3 regions of the Paenibacillus tundrae genome follow, and region 3 is predicted to be linked to each of the others. Evidence: riboswitches for the same ligand, from Rfam matches in the RefSeq annotation. Region 3 holds a riboswitch; each other region holds the start of a gene.
What was found. Region 3 has a riboswitch for thiamine pyrophosphate ahead of V6W81_RS17330 (thiamine phosphate synthase). Riboswitches for the same ligand answer to the same signal wherever they lie in the genome.
Positions count from the first base shown of each region.

Region 1: linked by a shared signal. The riboswitch ahead of V6W81_RS02080 (ABC transporter substrate-binding protein) and the one ahead of V6W81_RS17330 (thiamine phosphate synthase) in region 3 are both predicted to bind thiamine pyrophosphate.
Region 2: linked by a shared signal. The riboswitch ahead of thiC (phosphomethylpyrimidine synthase ThiC) and the one ahead of V6W81_RS17330 (thiamine phosphate synthase) in region 3 are both predicted to bind thiamine pyrophosphate.

Region 1 covers NZ_CP145605.1:441,553-449,350, reverse strand. Annotated here, with positions in the region: gene serS (serine--tRNA ligase) at 139-1,437, opposite strand; gene V6W81_RS02095 (hypothetical protein) at 1,731-2,360, opposite strand; gene V6W81_RS02090 (hypothetical protein) at 2,415-2,915, opposite strand; gene V6W81_RS02085 (VOC family protein) at 3,143-3,529, shown strand; TPP riboswitch at 3,607-3,718, shown strand; gene V6W81_RS02080 (ABC transporter substrate-binding protein) at 3,932-4,972, shown strand; gene V6W81_RS02075 (thiamine-binding protein) at 5,186-5,479, shown strand; gene V6W81_RS02070 (ABC transporter permease) at 5,479-6,237, shown strand; gene V6W81_RS02065 (ABC transporter ATP-binding protein) at 6,445-7,212, shown strand; gene V6W81_RS02060 (TatD family hydrolase) at 7,362-7,798, shown strand, end outside.
Region 2 covers NZ_CP145605.1:719,022-726,819, forward strand. Annotated here, with positions in the region: gene V6W81_RS03300 (S-layer homology domain-containing protein) at 1-32, shown strand, start outside; gene V6W81_RS03305 (Fe-Mn family superoxide dismutase) at 220-1,500, opposite strand; gene V6W81_RS03310 (alpha/beta hydrolase) at 1,716-2,729, opposite strand; gene V6W81_RS03315 (IclR family transcriptional regulator) at 3,074-3,817, shown strand; TPP riboswitch at 3,988-4,101, shown strand; gene thiC (phosphomethylpyrimidine synthase ThiC) at 4,515-6,272, shown strand; gene V6W81_RS03325 (hypothetical protein) at 6,367-6,510, opposite strand; gene V6W81_RS03330 (hypothetical protein) at 6,822-7,511, opposite strand.
Region 3 covers NZ_CP145605.1:3,872,202-3,879,999, forward strand. Annotated here, with positions in the region: gene V6W81_RS17305 (winged helix-turn-helix transcriptional regulator) at 1-659, opposite strand, end outside; gene V6W81_RS17310 (ThiF family adenylyltransferase) at 853-1,902, opposite strand; gene V6W81_RS17315 (thiazole synthase) at 1,899-2,666, opposite strand; gene thiS (sulfur carrier protein ThiS) at 2,670-2,873, opposite strand; gene thiO (glycine oxidase ThiO) at 2,870-4,102, opposite strand; gene V6W81_RS17330 (thiamine phosphate synthase) at 4,122-4,778, opposite strand; TPP riboswitch at 4,999-5,108, opposite strand; gene abc-f (ribosomal protection-like ABC-F family protein) at 5,185-6,735, opposite strand; gene V6W81_RS17340 (hypothetical protein) at 6,859-7,798, opposite strand, start outside.

The DNA of each region.
Region 1 (7,798 bases), 3.1 Mb from region 3:
TCTAGTTGTATAAAAAAGAACCCCTATGATTAGCAAGTCATCAAGTTTATTATCTCAGTGACATTGCGATAAAGGGGTTCTTGGCATTTCACGTTCAATACCGCTCTTTCATGTGCATACCAACGTTACAATTTCCTCTTACTCTTTTTCCGCCAGATGTGGCAATGTAATAAACTCAGCCCCACCCATATATGGCTGGAGCGCAGCCGGAATTCGAATGCTTCCATCTGCCTGCTGATGATTCTCCAGCAATGGAATGAGAATACGCGGCGAAGCCACGGCTGTATTGTTAAGGGTATGGCAATATACCAGCTTCCCTTCTGCATCACGACAACGAATGTTCGAACGGCGTGCCTGGAAGTCATGCAAATTGGACGAGGAATGTGTCTCTCCGTATGCCTCCCGGCTAGGCATCCATGTCTCAATATCATACTGCTTATACGTCTTCTGCCCCATATCCCCGGTACATACCGCTACAACGCGATAAGGAAGCTCTAACAATTGCAGCAATTGCTCAGCATGTCCTGTAATCTCCTGTAACATCCGTTCCGATTCTGCCGCATCTGGAGCGCAGAGAATCACCTGCTCCACCTTGGCAAACTGGTGTACACGATACAATCCGCGCACATCCCTTCCTCCTGATCCTACTTCACTGCGGAAGCACGTCGATACAGCAGCCAGCTTAATAGGTTGTTCCACATCCACGACTTCATCCGCATAATAGGATACGAGCGGCACCTCCGAAGTACCAACCAGCCACTTATTCTCACCGGTAAGCTCATAGACTTGGTCTCGTCCTGTTGGGAAAAAGCCTGTGTTGAGCAGAGCATCCTCCCTTACCATGAGCGGAACCTCTAGCGGTGTGAATCCCTGCTTCAAGAGCAGATCGAGCGCAAGCTGCTGCACAGCTCGGTGGAGTAGTAGCCCTGCTCCTTTCAGCACATAGCTGCGAGTCCCACCGATTTTCACCCCACGCGCAATGTCAATCAGGTCATGCATCTCACCCAATTCCACATGATCCTTCATTCTATACTCAAATGCGGGGATCTCGCCCACACGGCGTAGCTCTACATTGTCCGCATCCGAAGTACCTACAGGTGTATCTGGCGATACAACATTCGGCACGAGCCACTGCATACGCGTAAATTCCTCTTGGATCGCTTCCAGCTTGGCTTTGAGCTGTTCCAACTGCTCATTCCGTTGTTTCACCTCGCTACGCAGTCCCCCTGCCTGCTCACGCTGACCTGATTGCATCATCCTGCCAATATCCGCCGACAACGCGTTACGCACCCTGCGGCCTTCTTCGATTTCCTTCAATAACGCTCTGCGTTCCTCGTCTCGCTCTAACAGTTCTTGAATGTTAATATTGATTTTCTTTCCATCTGCCGCCGCTTGCACCTCATCTGCATGCGCTCTGATCCACTTCATTTCAAGCATGGTCACCGTCTCCTTTGGCTGTAAAAATACAAAGAGCACCCTCATCCCTTGGGACGAGGAGCGCTCTGCTCGCGGTGCCACCCAACTTGCCGAAACAGTTCATTCACTGCTCCAGCCGCTTGGTCCGCGATAACGGGCGGTTCCGGTTAACTTGGGGAAATATCGCTCCCCTGGCGAAAACGCCTCCGAGTTGGATGCTCTTCAACGGCATGTTCCGATCTGTAATTGTTGTTTATCAGTATATACAAAAGCAACGTTTAAATGCAAGTGATACGAGCCTAACGTTTACATTTTTAATCATACTTATAAACCAGGTTGTTATCCCCATCTATCCCCTGAACGGATGTCTCGATCATCTTCTCATCTGTTGTTACATCCAGAAATGTCTTGCGATCATCCATTGACATGCCGTGCATTGTGACGTTCGAGTATCGAATTCGAATTTCGTTTATCGAAGGATCATTAATGTAACCGTAGTTGACCCTAAAATTACTCTTTCCATCCATCGTCGTGCCTGCAAATTTAGCTAACCAAAAGGGTGCCTGTTTATCTATAGGGCTAAGATCTATATTTTGCAATATATATTCGTTCTCTCGCTTTACTGCTTGTATCATCCCCACCTCTGTTACCGGCTCTTGGTTGATATAGTATGTTGCAAAGATAGAACTTCCTTCATCGTAAGGGACATCGATAGTGATATCTTCAGAATTTTCTTCCCTGTTTAATCTCTTCTCCAAACCCACAGCCACTAGCTCTTGCAAGTTTTTAGCTTTGATCTCTGATTCGCTATCCAGTTGGGTGAAACTGGTACTAGTATCAGAGGAAGTATTGACGTATTCTTCTCCATCCTGTTGATCTCTACACCCAGTAATCAACAACAGGGCTACAATAATCAGTAATATTTGCTTCAGTTTCTTCACCACCTGTTAATATTCTTGATGGCAAAAATATTAACACTTTTCTCCTCTATTTTCCAATTATGCTCCTGTATTAACGAAGGGAGCCGCATTCTCTTTAGCTTTTATGAATTTAACGAATACATATCGAACAAGCGGCCCAATGATGAGCAACTGTAACGGTAACGCCAGGCTAAAGTTCCGCAGTATGGTGTGAAGATACGTTTCCACGAGAGACTTCCCATTCAATTGATTGGCAAGATACGCCGTAAGCATCCCATACATCGACATCATTAGCACCATTCCCACAACCATGAACACAGAAATCGCCAAAATGCCGATCACCTTATTCGATTTATTGAATGGCAATGCAAAGGCAATTTTCTGAGCCACCGGCCCAACGATAAAGCTTTCCACCACAAAAGCTACAATAAAACATAGGACAAACTGAAATAAGATCTCTAGCGGAGACATACTCCACATTAATCCGTTATACAGTAAATTGAAAGTCATCATAACGACTACCATTCCTGTGCACATCATCAATCCAAAATACGTATGTTCTTTCTTTGTTGTTGGCAATTCTCTCATCCTCTCTTCTACTTGGACAATTATAAAGATGAGGAATAGGGTCACATAAGTGAACACTTTGTGAACTTTAATAAGATACCTTATGTTTATATTGAAATATAGAACATTTCATCTAGATAAACTCATTATTTTCCCATTTGACAACCCAGAATTATCCCCCTATGATACGGCTTAAATGTAAACCATATTCACGAATCAGTTAGGAGGATTACTATACAATGAGCTTTCAAAAACGTATCGACCACATCGGTATCGCTGTCCGTGATCTGGAAACCACGCTTCGTTTCTATACCGAGATCGTTGGCCTTGAGCTGAAAGACCGCGTTACCCATACCAATGGTGTGATCCAACTTGCTTTCCTCGGATTCAATGGCAGTGATGAAACTGAAATTGAACTGATTCAGGGATATAGCGACAAACTTCCCTCCGAAGGAACTGTGCATCATTTTGCGATTCACGTGGAGGATCTTGATGCTGAATATGAGCGTATACAAGCGACGGAAGCCGAATTTATTGATGGAGAGATCATCACCCTGCCGAACGGTTACCGCTACTTCTTCATCTATGGCCCAGAGAAGGAATGGATCGAATTCTTCCAGCGTTAATCTTTCTTTTTGACGGTCACATATAGACACAATGTTCTCACTCGCCTATAATTACACCTAGTAACACCCTTAACTTCATAGTTTCCCAGGGGAGTCGGAATTGGCCGGCTGAGAGTGTATCCCACAAGATACTAACCCTTAGACCTGATCTGGATCATGCCAGCGTAGGAATCGGAGTATATCGAATAGGCCCAGCTATATCGCTGCGCGCTACTTCTCTAACGCCTGCACGCGTCCCGGAATCCGGGGCGCTTTTTTTATGTTCTTTTGCATATCACTTTACATAAAAAAGACATCCAGATCATAGCCGGTATAATTCTGTTGATTTATGCACGATGCTTGGATATGAAGCCAAGGAGAACCCTCGCCAATTAGGCGGACAACATGAAGGAGAGAATGAAGATGAGATGGCGTAAAATGATCGGCTTGTTGCTCCTATGCGTAACCTTGATTGCAATCACGGCTTGCGGAAGCAAGGAAGCTGGCCCTGCCCAATCTAACGGAGATACTAACACCGAGAACAGTAGTGAAGGTGATAACGCAGCACTCCGGGATGTTAAAGTTGTACTGGACTGGACACCGAATACGAACCATACCGGCTTATATGCAGCGGTAGATCAAGGATTCTACGAAGCCGAGGGCTTAAACGTGGAGATCGTGCAACCTGGTGCTGGCGGCGCTGACACGATGGTCGCTTCGAATGAGGTTCCTTTTGGCGTAAGTTATCAGGAAAGTGTAACTCAGGCGCGTACCCAAGGTGTACCACTCGTCTCGATTGCTGCCGTTATTCAACATAATACATCTGGATTTGCAGCACCGACGGATCGGAACATTAAATCCCCGAAAGACTTCGAAGGTAAAACCTATGGAGGCTGGGGCTCCCCAGTGGAGGAAGCTGTAATGCAATCCATTATGGAGGGCGAAGGCGCTGACGTGTCCAAAGTGAAAAACATTAACATGGGCGATGCCGACTTCTTCACTGCCGTGAAACGCGATATCGATTTTGCCTGGATCTTCTATGCATGGACTGGGATTGAGGCTGAGCTTCGCGGAGAGCCGATCGACATGTTGTATGTCAAAGACTACTCCGAAGCACTCGACTATTACACACCTGTATTGGTAACGAATGAAACCACGATTCAGAACGATCCTGAACTGGTTAAAGCGTTCATGAAAGCCACGTCTGAAGGGTATCAGTATGCCATTGATCATCCCGAAGACGCTGCTAATATTCTGATCAAAGCCGTACCGGATCTCGATAAGGATCTTGTGCTCGCAAGCCAGAAGTGGCTTAGCCCGAAATACACAGACGATGCACCACGCTGGGGCGAACAGAAAAAGGAAGTATGGCAGAACTATACGGACTGGATGTTCAGCAAGAAGCTGCTGGATGAACAGATCGATGTGAGCAAGGCATATACGAACGATTTCTTACCCCAATAATCATTGTTTAAGTTGAACTTTTTACACAAACGAAGAGTGCAGAACCCATCTGGAGAAGCGAAGCGCTCACCTTTATACCCGGATTTACTCCATTTAAGATTCATTCATGAAATCCGGGGATAACAGTGATCGTAAGAGGGTACTGCAATCGGAGTGTTAAGTGTAACGCTGATTCAACTTATACAACCTAACTCGAAAGGAGCCGTGAACTCCATGGCAAGCACATTACTCAGTATTCAAGTCATCCCGAAGACGCCAAATGGTGAGGACTCATATCCGTATGTAGATCGCGCTATTGAAGTCATTCAACAATCTGGTGTGAAATATCAGGTCAATCCCCTAGAAACAACGATGGAAGGTGAGCTGGAGGAACTGCTGGACGTTGTTCGCAAAATGCATGAAGCACTTGTGGACGCTGGTAGCCCAAGCATCATCTCCCAGATCAAAATCGCCCATAGCGGCGGTGCCGGATTCAGCATGGATAAACTAACGGAGAAATATCGCTAATGCATGCCTATTTCAAAAGCGTATGGCCGCCCCTTGTGGCGGTTATTCTCTTTATTGCGATATGGCAAGGAGCGGTCTCGCTGTTTCATATTGAAAAGTGGATGCTACCTGCCCCTTCGGACATCGCTCGTGAAGCAGCTTCACAGGCGGATCGACTTGGTATGCATGCATGGGCAACGATCCAGTTAACACTCATCGGATTCGCCGCAGGAACGTTGGTGGGACTGCTGATTGCCATGGTGCTTCACCTGATCCCATTTCTAAAGTCTGCGCTCTATCCTTTGCTTATCCTAAGCCAGAACATTCCAACCATCGCGCTAGCACCGCTCTTGCTGATCTGGTTCGGATTCGGATTGCTGCCCAAATTAATTACCATCATTCTGGTCTGCTTCTTCCCTGTCGCCGTAGCCGCCATGGATGGATTAACCCGTACGGATGCCATGATGATGAACTATATGCGTATGGCTGGCGCCAAACGTGGACAGCTATTCTGGAAACTGGAGCTTCCGCACGCGCTGCCCTCAGTCTTCTCTGGAATCAAAATAGCCGCTACATATAGTGTGATGGGAGCCATCATTGCAGAATGGATCGGAGCAGATAAGGGCATCGGATACTACATGATGTTACAGAAGTCTGCATATCGAACGGATCGACTATTTGTAGCCATTATGATTATTGTGGCGCTCAGTCTGTTGCTCTTCCTACTGATTGCACTGCTTGAGAAGCTACTCGTGCGCTGGCGACCACAAAAACGATAATAATGGCACTGGAAAACCTTGTGGCAAGGATGTGAAACCGGGATGAGAGACGAGCAGAAGAAACTGAACGATCACCTTACCGATAACCTAATGAATGAACATGAACATGGGACAAACCAAAATTCAACGACACAGACAACAATTCAACAGTCTGATTCTACATTACTACCAAGCGGGATTACCCAAGCCTCTCCAGCTCTTGAGGTTATGCAGGTTCATGCCTCATATCGTGAGCGACGCAAAACACTCTCCGTATTGGATGATCTGTCCCTAACGGTTGGGCAAGGCGAATTTGTAGCCATTGTCGGTCCATCCGGCTGTGGCAAAAGTACTCTTTTTCATATCATTGGCGGTTTGCTTAAGCCGCAGGCTGGACGAATTCTCATGCAAGGGCATGACGTTACCGGACAACGGGGCAAAATCAGCTACATGCCACAACAGCCCGCTCTCCTGCCTTGGCGAACGATTGAAGATAATGTGGTGTTAGCTGGCGAAGTATCGAAGACGGCTCTACCCCGAACAGAAGCGATTGCTGAAGCACGCAAATGGTTGGCGAGTGTTGGTCTAGCTGGCTTCGAGCGAGCTTATCCACATATGCTCTCAGGAGGAATGCAGCAGCGGGTTGCTTTCCTGCGTGCGTTACTCAGTCCACAAGAGCTTATGCTGCTTGATGAGCCTTTCAGTGCGCTTGATGCCTTGACACGTAGTGATATGCAGCGCTGGCTGCTGGAGATCTGGGAACAGAATCGCCGCTCGGTGTTATTCATTACACACAACATTGAGGAAGCTCTTCTGCTAGCGGATCGGGTGTATGTTCTATCCAACCGCCCAGCAACCGTGCTGCAAGAGGTTATTGTTCCATTCGATCGCCCACGACGTGAATCGGTTACGGAGGACTCTGCCTTCCTTGAACGCAAACGCCAAATTTCACAGTGGATGAGAGAAGAACAGCACAAAACCCGCCTATCTATATAGCGCGGGTTTTTAGAGTTATTGTCGTGTGTCAAACAGAGCGGTAAGCAGGCTATGTAAAAATGTATTTTTTCACCTAATATGGGTGATCCGACTTGAAATATACGACGTACCATGAATAGTTAGACTCTATTAATCATAAGGAGGAAATTATGGATACTCGTGCTATAGCACCGTTAATCGATGCCCATATCCACTTGGATCAATATACAACAACGCAACAACAGTCTATACTGCAATCCCTCTCCTCCCAGCAGGTTGAAGCCCTCATTGCGGTCTCCATGAATATGGATTCCTGCCACGCCAATCTGGAACTTGCCAAGCATAACCCACGTACGGTATTTCCTGCCTTTGGCTACCATCCAGAGCAACCGCTCCCTTCTGCAGGGGATCTGCATCTACTCCTTGGCTGGATCAAACAGCATATAGGACAAGCCGTAGCCATTGGAGAGGTGGGCTTACCCTATTACAGCAGACAAGAAGCGGAGCAAGCAGGAAACTCATGGGATCAGAGCGGCTATATTGAATTGCTGGAACAGTTCATTCAGCTTGCGAAGCAGTACAACAAGCCTCTCGTTCTTCATGCCGT
Region 2 (7,798 bases), 3.2 Mb from region 3:
CAGCAATTGAAGCAGCTTCTATCCGCAAATAGATCGTTACATTTATAGTTATGTTCAAATGCAAAGAGATATCTTTCAGTCATTCGGCTGGAGATATCTCTTTTTTACATTTATATTGTGAAGCATCAGGCTTAAAGAGGTCTGACTTATTTATTTATGTTGTCTCTTGCTGATGGAGTCGTTCTTAGAGTGGAAAAACTTTAAAAATCATAAGAGCCTTTAATAAGGTGGCCAAAGTAGCTTTCTTGCCGTCTCATATCGCTCAGCTACTGCAGGCCAGTAGACGACTTTCCACCAATCCTCAATATATTTTTTGCGTTCATTCTGGTGCTTCAGATAGTACGCATGCTCCCACACATCCAGAGGGAGGAGCGGAACAATGTCGGATTGAGATAGGTTCTGATGCTTTTCTGCTTGCAAAATTTCAAGACGATGTGCCCGTGGACTCCAGACAAGCATAGCCCAGCCACTGCCTTCTACTTTATTGGCTGCTTCTGTGAATTGGTTCTTGAATGCTTCATAACTGCCAAAATCACGTTTGATCTGTTCAGCAAGCATACCGGATGGTTTGCCGCCACCCTGAGGGCTCATGATCGTCCAGAAAATAGTATGCAGGTAATGACCTGCCCCGTTAAAGGCAAGCTCCCGTTCCCAGTGTTTTACGAGTTCGAAATTGTTCTTTTTCCTGGATTCTGCTAATTTTTTCTCAGCGGTATTTAATCCGTCTACATAGGATTGATGGTGCTTATCATGGTGAATACGCATTGTCAGCTCATCGATATGTGGCTCCAGGGCGTTGTATGCATAAGGCAGAGGTGGCAAGGTATGTCCGCCAATCGGTACAGGGCGCTCCTTAACAGGAGGTGTTGCAGCTACAGAAGTGCTGGTGCTATCACTTGTTTGTGTGGGGGCCGAGTGAATTGCTGGAGAGTTTTGGGTCTGAGTAGCAGATGCAGAAGCATTAGAGGTTTCTTTAGCCGATGTAGCTGCAGGCTTCTCTACGCTTTCTCGTTTGGATGATTGAAGGAGACTGTCCAGCGTAAAAGGGGCATCCGTTGCTGAGTCTCTCAAGAGTCCAGGCCCACGAAGTGTATCTAACACACCAAGGAAGTACTCTGATTCCCGGATGAAATGTAGAATGACGGTTTTGGCAGAGGGTACGGCCTGCACCGCAGCACTCTGCTCCAATAAAACATAGAGTTGCCGGATAAACTCTCTGGATTGTGCTATGCTCGTAGACACTAACTGTTCTACGCTACGAAGAATATAGGGGGCGGGAGAGTGAGTTCCGGGTAACACTTGTTTGATAAGCTGGTTAGCCGTGTGTTCACTGTTTGAAAATGCTACCTCCCATTCCTCCAGTAGTTTGACATATTCAGGCTCTAAGTTAGGTACAAGTATACGAATAACGAGGGTGTGCTCTTTCTCTTGCTCTTTCCAGAAACGAATTTCTTCGAGTATACGTAGGGGTAAGAGCGGCCCATATCCTTTCCATTGCATAACCAAGCATCCTCCCATCAGTGATATGATTCCGAATCCATTTTTAACATTGAAATTAGGCTAAAACTGCCCAGTCTCTGTATCCTCGAACATGTCGTGCATAGCCATCGCATCAATATATTCATAAATGATGTTGTCCTATGTATACAAAAAAAGAGCCCTATAGGGCCCTTACGTAGTTCGTAGTCAGAAGTTATATCTTCAGGACATAAATGTTAATATCTGTCCAGGTCGTCACTGGTGGTCTTCGTTACATGGCTCAGGAAAGTAGATACGCGGCGCAGGTATTCTTTGGGATGCTCACGGAAGATTAACTCATGATGGGCTCCGTCCACGATCCATTCCTCTGAATTTGCATTGGTCTGATTGGCGGCGAGCAGCTCCGCGATTGGATAAGGCGCCTTCTCATCTTCCGTACCGTGAATGAAGAAAATCGGAAAAGGATAATCCTCTTTTTTGACCTCTTGATACGGAATTTGCTGTAATCCAGTGCCGTTCAGAACCGGGAACAACAGCTTCATAATCTCAAGTGTAGGTTGGCGTGGCAGATTGATCTGATTATGAATGTTGTGATACAACGTATCTGGTTCAAGTAAGAAGGTACTGTCCAGAATCATCGCATCGACATCCTCGGTGAGAAGGCCTGTCTGTAATGCGGTGCCCGCACCCATGGAGAATCCCCATACGACGAGCTCCTCAGCCCCTCGTTGCTTGGCCGTTTGAATGGCACCTAGCAATTGTTGAGATTCCGCTTTGCCGCCTGTAGCGACAGCCTTGTTTACCTGAGAAGCAAAACCATAATCGAACATAATGACGTTAAATCCAAGTTGGTGCGCATAATGGGCAAGGTCATACATCGGAACCCAAGTTTCCTCACGGTTGGCACCATAGCCATGACTGAAGATGATCGTTTTGTTCACATCTTTGTCGGCCGGAATATACCAGCCCTGCATCGTTCGGCTTCCATCTGCCGCAGGGAACGTAATGTCTTCATACTTCATGTTCCTCGCTTGCATCGGATTAGAGAAGACAGGGGCTACCGTTGGGTTGGATAAAACCCAGGCAATGTAACCGTGTAGTGCAATGAAACAAAAGAGTAGAAAAAATACCACGGAGAGCAGCAACGCTACGATAATATGCTTGAACCGAATTAGCCTTGGCGATAACGAAGTAGGCAGATCGGACACTTTCGTTTGCAGCGGGGCTTCGCTCTGGGATGTCGAATACATGATTGCCCCTCCTTATAAATTCAGATGAAATTGAGGATAACAACGAGAACCATTCAGCTCATATACGTAGTTCCTAAGTCGCAGGAACGGATGATACAAATGCACAATATATCTTTATCGTATGTTCCTATATAACCAAAGTCAATTGATTGGCAGCATTTGTTACGCAATTGTTATATAGTTCTGAGAGGATCTGGTTAACATTTCCTAAGTGTACAAATCGCGGGAAATTCAGTCTTATAAAAAGGAGAATTTTGCCCCATTTTAGTTTACAGATGAGATCGTTTCTCATATAATTTATGTAACCAAGTTTCATGTGATGAAACATGAGGAGGCTTAGTGTCATGGAAGACCGCAAGTTGACCGTCAGGGCTGTGGAACGAGCCTTGGATATATTATTGTGCTTCACAACGCGGAGTGATCTGGGGCTTACCGAGATTGCCAGCCAGATTGGTCTGCACAAAAGCACGGTTCACCGGCTGATGGCAACCTTGGAAGAACGTGGATTTGTCATCCGGGATGCAGCTACCGAGAAGTATCGGCTTGGTATCCGGATCTGGGAGCTATCTGCTCATATGTCCCGTAGTGATGACCCAGCTATCCTTCTTCTACCTGCGATGGAGCGACTGAGAGATCGACTCGGGGAGACGGTTAGCTTGTATTTGCGGGATGGCAGTGAACGGATTCGGATTCAGGCTGTTCAGAGCGATCAGGCTATACGGCGTGTAGCTCCTGTTGGTGTGCGCCTTCCTTTATCCGTAGGAGCTTCCAGTAAGGTGCTGATGGCCTTTGCAACGGAAGAGGATCGTGAGGAACTGATGAATGGGCCGGAGTGGCCTGTCTTTATCGATCCTAAGGTCTATCTAGCGCAGATGAAGGATATTCTGGAGCATGGTTATGCAACGAGCTATGAGGAGCGTGAACCGGGAGCTGCGGCGGTATCTGTACCGATTATGGATCGCAAAGGCCAAATTGCTGCCGCATTGTCTGTATCAGGGCCTGTCAGCCGTCTATCACAAGAGACATTACATGAGTATGCGCCGGTGTTGAAGGAAGCAGCTGCTCAGATGGGCTTGATGTTATCTTAACGAGTTTGTTCAACCACAAGGCTCTTATGGAACATATATGTCATGATGAATCTGCTGATTCTGGAACATAAAGGTTGTTTTTCCTTCTCGGTTGAGCTATCCTGATATGGACAGCCCAGCGGGGCTTGATGAATTGAATATGACACTGCGGTATACTTGCCGCAACTTGTTAACGTTACTAGGGGAGTCCGAATTGTCCGGACTGAGACGGAATCGCATGAGATTCTGGACCCTTTGCACCTGATCTGGATCATACCAGCGTAGGGAAGTAATCGGCCAATTAACCATGAACATCAATGGGATGTAACGTATGGCTGGACTCGATTAGAGTTCGGTAGTCGGCACATCATTGGTGATGGACATAGCCGGTTCCCTCGGGAACCGGCTTTTTTATATACAGTGAGCAGAGACAGAATCTAGCTTGAGAGTTACTTTCGATGAAAGAACCGAGGCTGGAATCTGTTATGGAATCTATTCAAATGAGCTCGGTGAATGAATCGTTCTCTGCCGTATGATGTCTTACTGTATATTGTCTCTCTAGGGAAGGTTGTCATTGCTCCTTGTATGGATGGTCTCCAGGTTAGATGCGCCCGCATGGAAATGAAGTGATGCAGTCGTGAAGACCAATGAGGAGGAGACAAAGACGATGAGTACAGGACAACCGATGATGGGACAAGGCAATACAGAAGAAACACAGATGGCAAAAGAAACAGGTACGGCGGGAGGGGTTCAACCCTTCCCCGGTAGCCGCAAAGTATACATTCAGGGCTCACGTCCGGACATTGCTGTGCCTGAGCGTGAAATAGCCCTTCATGACACGAGTACTCCCCAAGGGGTGGAGCATAATGAGCCGCTGCGTGTGTACGATACGAGCGGCCCGATGACCGACCCTGATTTTCACGCAGATATCCGGGCAGGGCTACCGGCATTGCGCACGCGCTGGATTACGGAACGTGAGGATGTGGAGGCTTATGCAGGGCGTACGGTGAAACCGGAAGATAACGGACTGAAGGCGGGGAGCAGAAGAACCGGGGCTGAAGCCTACCCAGGCTTGCGTGGAAAGCCGCTGCGTGCTCAGGCTGGACGCTGTGTAACGCAGATGCACTATGCACGCCAGGGCATCATTACGCCAGAGATGGAGTTTGCCGCGATTCGTGAGGGAGTAGAGCCGGAGTTTGTGCGACAAGAACTGGCCAGTGGCCGAGCGATTCTACCATCCAACATCAATCATCCAGAAAGTGAGCCGATGTTGATTGGTCGTCATTTTCATGTGAAGATCAACGCGAATATCGGGAATTCTGCTGTCTCTTCCTCCATCGAAGAAGAAGTGGAGAAAATGACCTGGGCTGTACGCTGGGGCTCGGATACCGTTATGGATCTCTCTACAGGCAAGGATATCCATACCACGCGGGAATGGATCATTCGTAATTCTCCGGTACCGATCGGAACTGTGCCACTCTATCAGGCGCTGGAGAAGGTCAATGGGGAAGCAGAAGCACTAACGTGGGAATTGTACCGAGACACACTCATTGAGCAGGCAGAGCAGGGCGTAGACTATTTCACCATCCATGCAGGTGTCTTGCTGCGCTATATCCCGATGACAGCCAAACGCATGACAGGCATTGTGTCTCGGGGTGGATCTATTATGGCGGCATGGTGTCTGGCGCATCATCAAGAGAACTTTTTGTATACGCATTTTGAAGAGATATGTGAAATTATGAAAAGGTATGATGTGGCATTCTCGCTTGGAGATGGACTGCGTCCGGGGAGTATCTATGATGCCAATGACGAAGCTCAGATGGCAGAGCTGGCTACGCTGGGCGAGTTAACGCAGATTGCATGGAAGCATGATGTACAGGTGATGATTGAAGGACCAGGGCATGTGCCGATGCACAAAATTAAAGAGAATGTGGATTTACAGATGGAAATCTGTAAAGAGGCTCCGTTCTATACTCTGGGACCCCTGACAACGGACATTGCTCCAGGTTATGATCACATTACTTCAGCTATTGGAGCAGCGATGATTGGCTGGTTCGGGACATCCATGCTCTGTTATGTTACACCAAAAGAACATTTGGGGCTGCCTAACAAGGATGATGTACGCGAGGGTGTCATTGCTTATAAGATTGCAGCCCATGCCGCTGACCTAGCTAAAGGTCACCCACGAGCTCAACGCCGAGATGATGCACTGTCCAAGGCTAGATTCGAGTTCCGTTGGCGTGACCAGTTCAACCTGTCGCTTGACCCTGAACGGGCGCTCTCTTACCATGACGAGACATTGCCTGCTGAGGGAGCTAAGGAAGCCCATTTCTGCTCGATGTGTGGGCCGAAGTTCTGTAGTATGCGAATTACGCAGGATATTCGTGCATTTGCCGCAGACAAGGGGTTGTCCGAGCAGGAGGCAGTTGCTGCGGGAATGCAGGCGAAGGCTGAAGAATATCGGACACGTTCCTAAGAAAATTCGGAGATGACAGGCTTCCATAGCTTTAATATGAAAAAATGTTTAATGTTTTGAAAGGCCGAATTCCAATTCAACGTAACGTTTGGGTTCAATCCAACTTACGCCAAATCTGAAATAGGATGCCTGCGATGACAAACAGAACCCCGTCAGACAGCTTAAGATTACCAGCATGCAGAAGTGCAGAACAGATCATACCTACTATGAACAAGATAAGAGTATATAAAAATCGCATTACTTATTCACCTCTCTCGTTAATTAAAATGTGTAAAAGAGAACGATTTTTAAATCGTTCTCTTTTGTGAATTTAATTTTATATATTTTATTTTAGCTCAAACATATAAAATATTTATTAATAAGGGACTTATTAATAATAAAAATTCTTAAATACACCTCTGGAATCATTATCAGCTGAGCCTGAGAAACTAACTTCCAGAGCCCAAAACCTATGGAAATTTATTATTATAAGTTATACATATTAATATGGAATAGACTAGATATAAAAAGTATAAAACTAATGCCCTAATCTACTCCCCATTCCAACATTCAATGCGGTGCTATGCCTAGCTTCTTCTTCAAATACGTTGCAAGCAATGCCAAAGGGCTATGGATCGCAATACCCGTGTCTGCCTGGACAAGCGCAGCAGCAGGAGCCATGGATAATTGGGCTGCGACTACCGTTTTGCCGGGATGCTGCCCAGCAATATACTGTAATCCTTCACGTACTGCTGCAAGATAACCTTCCTTGTCACCGCGCATAATCAATTGAAACGTCCCAGGAATACACACTGCCTCTGGCTGAGGCGCCTCGGTGACACAGTTCGGCTCTTTCTCATAATCCTGTTGTAAAGCCTGATACACCCGTGCCATCGTACCTTCAACTGTAGCCGGGTTGGTAAAAGCGAATATGTATTCCTTGTTCTCGCGCTGTATCTCCGCTAACAGTGGGTCATCAATGCCGATGACAGGAATGGCAATCTCCCGTGCTTCCTGTTCCAGAACAGCAGCAAACAGGGTGCAGGTCACAAGAATGGCATCGGAATGGCAGCGTTCAATCCATTGCAGGGTTTGGGATACTTTGTCCTTCGTTATTGCGTCGGAGAAGCCTTCATCATGTTTAAGCCGATCCAGACCGGGATCAACATAATGCACGAGTTCCACCGCATAGGCTGATAGAGCTTCTTCGACCAAGGGAATGTTGGAATAGTGAGCGTGAAAACAACTGATGGTAAGCATAGTAATTTTCCCCCTAATGGCTTCAGCTGCCTGTGAGCAACTTAGGCTTGCCTGAGTAATTACCCATTATAGAGGGTGGGCAGGGCACTGTACATACTGTATACGCTTGTACATATGCCAAGTAAACCGTCACATGATGAAACTGACATCATATATGAAAAGACAAGGGAATCGCCTGGTAACAGTTTCACCATCCGATTTAACCAATGTGTACTCGACAACAGCGAATAACCGTCATTCCTAGCGTTCTGGAAGGACGGTAAGCTGATTGTAACCGAATAAGCACA
Region 3 (7,798 bases):
CGTACCGTATGGATCAATTTCTGGGGTCGCCCTTTGTCTACCTTTACGCGGAGATGTTTAATATATACGTCCACGACATTCGTATCCATTGCAAATTCGTATCCCCATACTTCACTTAAAATCATACTACGCGTGCACGCCTCATTAACATGACGAGCCAAATACTCCAACAATTCGTACTCCTTAGGTGTTAACATCAAATATTCCCCCGCACGGCTCACTCGGCGAGAACGTAAATTCACTTTAAGATCATGCACAACGATGACCTCTTCATCCATCTGACCTACACTCACAAATAGTCTTAACAAATTACGAAGCCGTGCCAATAGGACACTCGAGTGAACGGGCTCTAGAATTACATCGTTTGCCCCAAGATCGAGCCAATGAACAATCTCTTCATCCATTGCCTGGTATGTAAGTACCACTATTGGGACAGGCTTACTCTTTTGAGCTAAACGTTCAATACCTTCCGACATTTCTTCGCGTGAATCCGTACCATGCAAGAGAATGATCATACGGATCGATTCCAGCTGTTCACATCGCTCTTGTTGCAATTGTTGCCACCTAAGCTCCACAACAGTATATGAATGATTCAGTAACACTTCTTTAATGGATGCGGTTCGCTCTGTCGTTCCCACCAAAAGGATGGATGTTTGCATGTAGTATTCACCCGGCTTATCTCAAACTTCGCCATGATATTTCTGCACAATGAATAAGGGTCACAAATAAACACAAAGATGCAGAACAACATTTCGTTATTTGTTTATCATGCCGCATAACCCAAAAGTCCATTCCTTTAGGAATGGACTTAGGTAGTTTGTATCATTAATATTTGTCGGGTAAATTCACCACTTAACCAAAGTAACGATGTACAAGCGTTCGCGCTTCTGCTGTATCTTTCGTTCCATGCACAAGAATACGTCCATCCTGGAAAATAACCATTCGTTGCGCTCCCGTTGTGAATGAAACTAAAAAGGGATTAGCCTCAACCTGACCTTCATCAAGTCCACGTAATCGCTCAGCTGTATGTTCTAGATCAAGTTTTGTAGGGCGTGCCGGGCGAATCTGTACTGTGTCTCTGCCACATAATACGTCCGTCTTCTCCAGATTTGAAGCAGAGAGGTACGGATAAGTCGCTGTTTCACCACAGGAAGCACATTGTTGCTTTTTCGCACCATCCACGTTAATTGAAATGTATTCATTACGCCATAGATCGAAAGATAATAGCTTCCGTCTTAACGCCTCTGGATGGCCACTTAACCATTTCAGTGCTTCGGCTGTTTGATTCGCTGTTACCATCTGTACAGCCTGAGGAATAATTCCGGAGGTATCACAAGTATCACCACCAAGTGGAACCTCTCCGAGCAAACAATTCAAACAAGGTGTCTCACCAGGGACAAATGTGTACGTAATTCCATAACTGCCGACACATCCGCCGTAGATCCATGGAATGCGGTATTTCTGGCACATATCATTGATCAATAATCTCGTATCAAAGTTATCTGTTGCATCCATAATTAGATCGACATGTGGAATTAAATCCTCTAACTCATCTGCCCTAACATCCATTACAATTCCCTTAACGGTAACTGTGGAATTGATTGCACTGAGATGCTTCTGTGCAGCGATCGCTTTGGGCATTCTCTCCATTGCATCCTGTTCGATATATAGTTGCTGTCGCTGCAAGTTGCTCCACTCTACATAGTCACGATCTACAATCGTAACATGTCCTACACCGGAACGTACCAGCGTCTCCGCAATACCGGTTCCTAGTGCACCTGCACCAACGATCAAAACTTTACCGTCACTTAATTTGCGCTGTCCTTCCTTGCCAAGAGGAGCATAACGCTCTTGTCTGGAATATCGATCTCCTTGGTCAGGTGAACACGTCTCATTCATCATGTATGAACCATTCCTTCCGCCGGACTACTCGCTGCTGCATAACGCTTCACTGGAATCATTCCTGCCTCATATGCCAATCTTCCTGCCTCTACCCCGAGTCTCATGGCCTTCGCCATACTCACAGGATAACCGGATCCAGACACTGCTGTATTCAACAACACAGCGTCTGCTCCCATTTCCATTGCACGAGCAGCATCACTAGGTGATCGAAGTCCAGCATCTACAATCACAGGTACAACCGCCTGTTCAATAATAACCTCGAGATTGTATGGATTCATGATCCCCTTGCCTGACCCAATGGGTGAAGCCCCAGGCATCACAGCGTGTACGCCAAGTAACTGAAGCCTTTTCGCCAAGATTACATCATCAGATATATAAGGAAGAACCGTAAAGCCTTTATGTAGCAGCATCTCACAGGCTTTATACGTTTCAATCGGGTCTGGTAACAGAGTAATTCCATCGCCAATCACTTCTACTTTTATCATATCACAAAGTCCGGAAGCACGGGCGAGTTCAGCAATCCGAACAGCTTCTTCTGCCGTAGAAGCGCCCGCTGTGTTAGGCAGCAAGGTGTAGCGATCCAAATCTACCATATCGAGAAAATGCTTTTTGTTACGCTCTTCAAGGTTAAGGCGTCTCACAGCAAACGTAAGTACCTCTGTACCAGAGGCTTCAATTGCCTGAGACTGCACCTCTAAATCGTCAAATTTACCTGTACCCAACAATAATCTAGACTGAAAGTCATGTTCCCCAATTTTCAACATCACTTAACCCCCTCCTACAAAATGTACAATTTCAACCCGATCCCCATCTTTTAAATGGGTCGTCTCATGATGTTCACGGGTAAGAATCTGACGATTCAACTCAACAACCACTGTTTTCACATGAAGATCAAATGAGTGCAGCAGTTTATCTACACGGTTCAAACGGTCTTCAATCTCCATTCGTTGACCATTGATTATAATATTCAATGCAAGATCCCCCTTTTATTAAAGCGTTCTGGACGACAACCCTGCACATTCAGTTCCTCAGAAGATTTACCTTCAATAAAATCAGCGAGTAAGCTACCCGTTACGGCACTTAACAAGATTCCGTTGCGATGATGTCCAAAAGCTGTATACAAACCTGGTATGCTCTCACATGCGCCTAGGTAAGGTAATCCATCGGGTGTTGAAGGCCTTACTCCGGCCCATGTCCGTACAAACTGAGCTTCTCCAATGCCAGGTACCCAGCTGGCAGCACGTTCAAGCAGTTTTTGCAACCCGGCAGCTGAGACATGTAGATCAGATTCTCCCGGTAAAACGGTCGCACCAATCCATACTTCTCCATTGGCCTTAGGAACGATATAAATGTCCTCTGCGTATACCGTTTTGTCTGGGGCAAGTTGTCTAGAATGATCCGAGAACTGCACTGCTGCAATTTCGCCTTTGACAGGCATAGTCGGCAATTGAAGCCCAGCCTGCTTCATTAACACTTCCCCTTGCAAACCATTAGCAACAATGACATTGCGACATGTCATCGTTCCAATTGAAGTTTCCACGCCTTGTACTCCGTTTGCATCCACTCGAAGACTAACATGATGCACACCTTCAATAATCCGTGCTCCGAGTGCCTGAGCTGATTTTGCATAAGCTTGAGTCAAATTAACAGGTAGAACGTCACATTCCAACGGTCGATAGTAGGCACCATAAATATCTTTGCTTAACCATGGAGCCTCTTGTTGTACCGTGATTTCATCCCACCAAATTTCAGAAGCGATTGATCGTGGTGCTGTAACAGTGGAATCGCGGCTTAAATCTTTTTCCAAACGTACAGGAGTAATAAAACCATTTTGTTGATATCCAATATGCATCTCACTCAGGGAGCTCAATTGTTCATACTGCTCATGCAGTAGCTGTCTGCTCATGGTTGCCAGGTTCAACATCATCGGTGAAGAAAAATGCTCACTATCTGCTGCAATCATGCCAGCTGCTGCACAAGATGCACCCTCAGCGATCCGCGCACGTTCAAGCAGAAGAACATCTTGTCCTCGTGCTGCAAGCTCATAAGCGATTGCACAACCAATCACGCCCCCACCAATCACAATCGTTTCTGCATGAAGTTTGTCGTGGATTCCAGCTTTGGTTCTACTGAGGGACAAAGTTTTACGTAAATCCCGGTTACTACTGCGGCTTCGAACTCTCGCTCCATCGTTCACCATCTCATCTCCTTGCTCAAGATTAACCTTCCGATTCCACAATCGCCTGTTTTAGTGCACTAACCGCTTGGATTGGATGCTCACTCGCCCAGATATGCGATATGACCGCTAAGCCTCTCGCTCCTACATTGCGAAGATCACGAACATGCTCGATCCCAATGCCACCAATTGCAATTACTGGAACGTTCACTGTGGCGCATACTTCAGCAAGCAGCTTCAGTCCTCTGGGTTTGATTCCTGGTTTACTATTTGAGTCATAGATATGACCGAAAAAAACATAGTCTACGCCCTGTTGCTCAGCAGCCTTAGCTTCATCTACAGAATGAACGGACACACCGATGCGAATTCGCTTTCGCATATCCCCTATAGATCTTGTCGTGCTTTGTGAGAAATCTGCCTGACCCCAATGCACACCTGTGAACCCTTCATCTTGACCCACTTCAAGCACACCATTGACTACAATACGATGATGAGGAACCCCTGATTGATGCAGTTTGTTTGCCCACTCCCTACGCTGCTCAGGTGACTTTTGTTTTTCTCGAATATGAATATAGTCCACCCATGGCCATATATCCTTCGATATACTCACAAAGTTGTGCAAATTCCCTACGCCTTGAGAAATGACATGCAGCTCAAAAGAAGCTGTGACATCGGAGTCATGCTCTTCTGTAATTACCAAACGATAACCTCCTCTCTTGACCAATGACATAACAAAAAAGCCACTCCCGTAGGGGAGTGGCTGCGAAATATATGCTTTGATTCGTTTAATAAAGTGTTGAACGACCACAGAGGTTCTATGCATGCAACGGTTAGCCCCATTGCAAAATCTCATAGAAACAACATGCTGTTCTCTCAGAAACAAGCATCTACCTTATTCATGCAGAGTACTGTTTCTAATAAACGAAAACGCGCCACTTCCCTACGCTGGTATGATCCAGATCAGGTGCAAAGGGTCCGGAATCGCATTCTTCCATCTCAGCCGCATCGTGCGGCCCCCCTAGTGTTCATATGAAGTTGTAGCCTATATTACCATAGAGTCCTTTTTTTGTCACCGAAGATTTCTGAATCCTGTTCGGCTACGTAGACTAATTTTTCTCAGACCAAGCTTCAACATCCCACGTCTTTGTAACCCAATCCTCGTAGAAATCAGGTTCGTGAGATACGAGAAGTACTGTACCCTTAAATTCCTGCAGGGCGCGCTTCAGTTCAGCTTTGGCTGTTACATCAAGGTGATTGGTCGGCTCATCGAACAAAATCCAGTTACTCTCGCGCATTAACAACTTGCACAAACGCACTTTTGCTTGTTCTCCACCACTTAGCATGTTAAGTGGACGAGTAATATGTTCGTTTTTTAATCCACAACGTGCAAGATGTCCCCTAACCTCATTCTGGGTCAGATGCGAAAATTCATTCCATACATCCTCGATTGGAGTGATATTTCCCGCCCGTACCTCCTGCTCGAAATAAGCCGTTTCCAGATAATCTCCCAAAAATGTTTTGCCGCTGATTGGTGGAATTTTACCAAGAATCGTTTTGAGTAGTGTAGATTTACCTACACCGTTACAACCAACAATAGCAATTTTCTCTCCACGTTCAATGGTCATCGTCATTTTAGGTAATAAAGCATGAGAATATCCAATTTCAAAATCAATGCCCTCAAACACCGTTTTACTGCTGGCACGAGCATCTTTGAATTTGAAAGTAGGTTTGGCTGCCTCATCCGGACGATCAATCCGTTCAATTTTACCCAATTGCTTCTCACGGCTCTTCGCACGACCTGACGTAGAAGCACGTGCTTTATTCCGCTGGATGAAGTCTTCCTGCTTTTTGATATACTCCTGTTGCTTCTCATAAGCATCAATATGCTGTGCTTTCTGCATATCGGCCATCTCAAGAAACTTGTTGTAGTTCGCTGCGTATCTTGTCAACTTGGCAAATTCCAAGTGGTAGATCACGTTAACTACTTCGTTCATGAACTCTGTATCATGGGAGATCAAAATAAAAGCATACGGGTAATCCTTCAAATACCGGGTCAGCCATTCAATATGCTCAACATCCAGATAGTTCGTAGGTTCATCGAGCAGAAGCGCTGTAGGCTTCTCCAAGAGAAGCTTAGCCAGGAGCACCTTGGTACGCTGACCCCCACTTAGTGAAGCAACGTCACGATCAAGTCCAATGACGGACAGACCCAGACCGTTAGCCATCTCTTCTACCTTCACATCGATCAAATAAAAATCGCCCTGCTCCAACTGTTCTTGGATGTCACCCATTTCTTCAAGCAACTGTTCCAATTGCTCAGGGTCAGCATCAGCCATCTGATCTGTAATTGCCATCATTTCTTTTTCTAATTCAAGTAGTGGTAAGAATGCATCCTTCAGCACATCCCGGATCGTTTTACCTGGCGTTAGCTTGGTATGCTGATCCAAATATCCATAACGAACTTTAGGTGTCCATTCAACTTTGCCGCTATCTTTAAGCAATTTTCCGGTCAAAATATTCATTAGCGTGGATTTGCCTACACCATTTGCTCCAACAAGACCTACTCGCTCACCTGACAGTAAACGAAAGGATACATTTTTAAATAATGTGCGGTCTCCAAAATTGTGACTAACGTTCTCAACTGACAATAAACTCATAAGATGAGGTTGCTCCTATCTATTTGACATTACTTGATCACTAATTTAGACATTGTACCAAAGACCTATTCTAGCACGTACCTGTCTTTTCTGAAAGTAATGTCTTCTTGCAAACTTTTTCACTTATGGAGCTTGCCCGCTGACATAACAATTACGCTCAAAATAACCTTGTGCAGCAGCTTGTTTTCCGTCACCAAAGACCTCTTCGGCTCTAAAACCATAGTTACATGTAGACGGATAGTAATATTTAACTCCAGTTGCTGGATCTACTCCTCCGACCACAGCCGTCTTCTTTACAAGCCTGCCTCCACCAATAGCATAATTATTAACTTTTTGATCTCCTACAGGTATACCTTGGATAAACGCCATAATGCCTGTATCATTAATTGAATTATACCAATCCTCTTGCGGGATTAGAGGCAACGTAAACGTATAAGAGATACCATTTCTACGTGCAAATTCATTATGGCGGTTAATAATATCAGCAAGATCCTCCTGTACACTGGTCACAATCCAACTTCTTCTCACTTGCTCAAATGTGTCGGCATCTTGTAATAACGGGATTTGCGTGTTAGATGCCAACTCCTTCTGAAAACCTTCAATCCATTTCCCTTGGATAGCATCATAAGCGTATACATATCCATCCAAGGTAAAATTAATGCTGCTGCCATTTGGATCTGCATATGTATATGGCTTCTTGGGACTCCAGACTTGCTTGAACGAAAGCTCGGCATTTCCTGTCATTTCCGTTTCCTTCGCTAAAATGTAGTATCCATCATAATCCAGTACAACAATTGCTGGTATGTAATCATATAACGCTTGAATAGCAGCCGGATCATCCTGAATCCCCATATTCAACGCCATCGTTTGTGTAAATGTAAGCAAGGCTAGTTCCTTATCCGCCTTCACAAATTTCGTAGAATCATAACCTGCTTCATTATTTTGCTTTTCATTTTGATGCATCACCGCTCCTGCATCGAGCACAGCAGTTTGCAATGCAGACTTATACTTCTGACTTAGAAGCTGAGCTTCCTCAGCATCCCGTGTATGAAGAGATACAAGC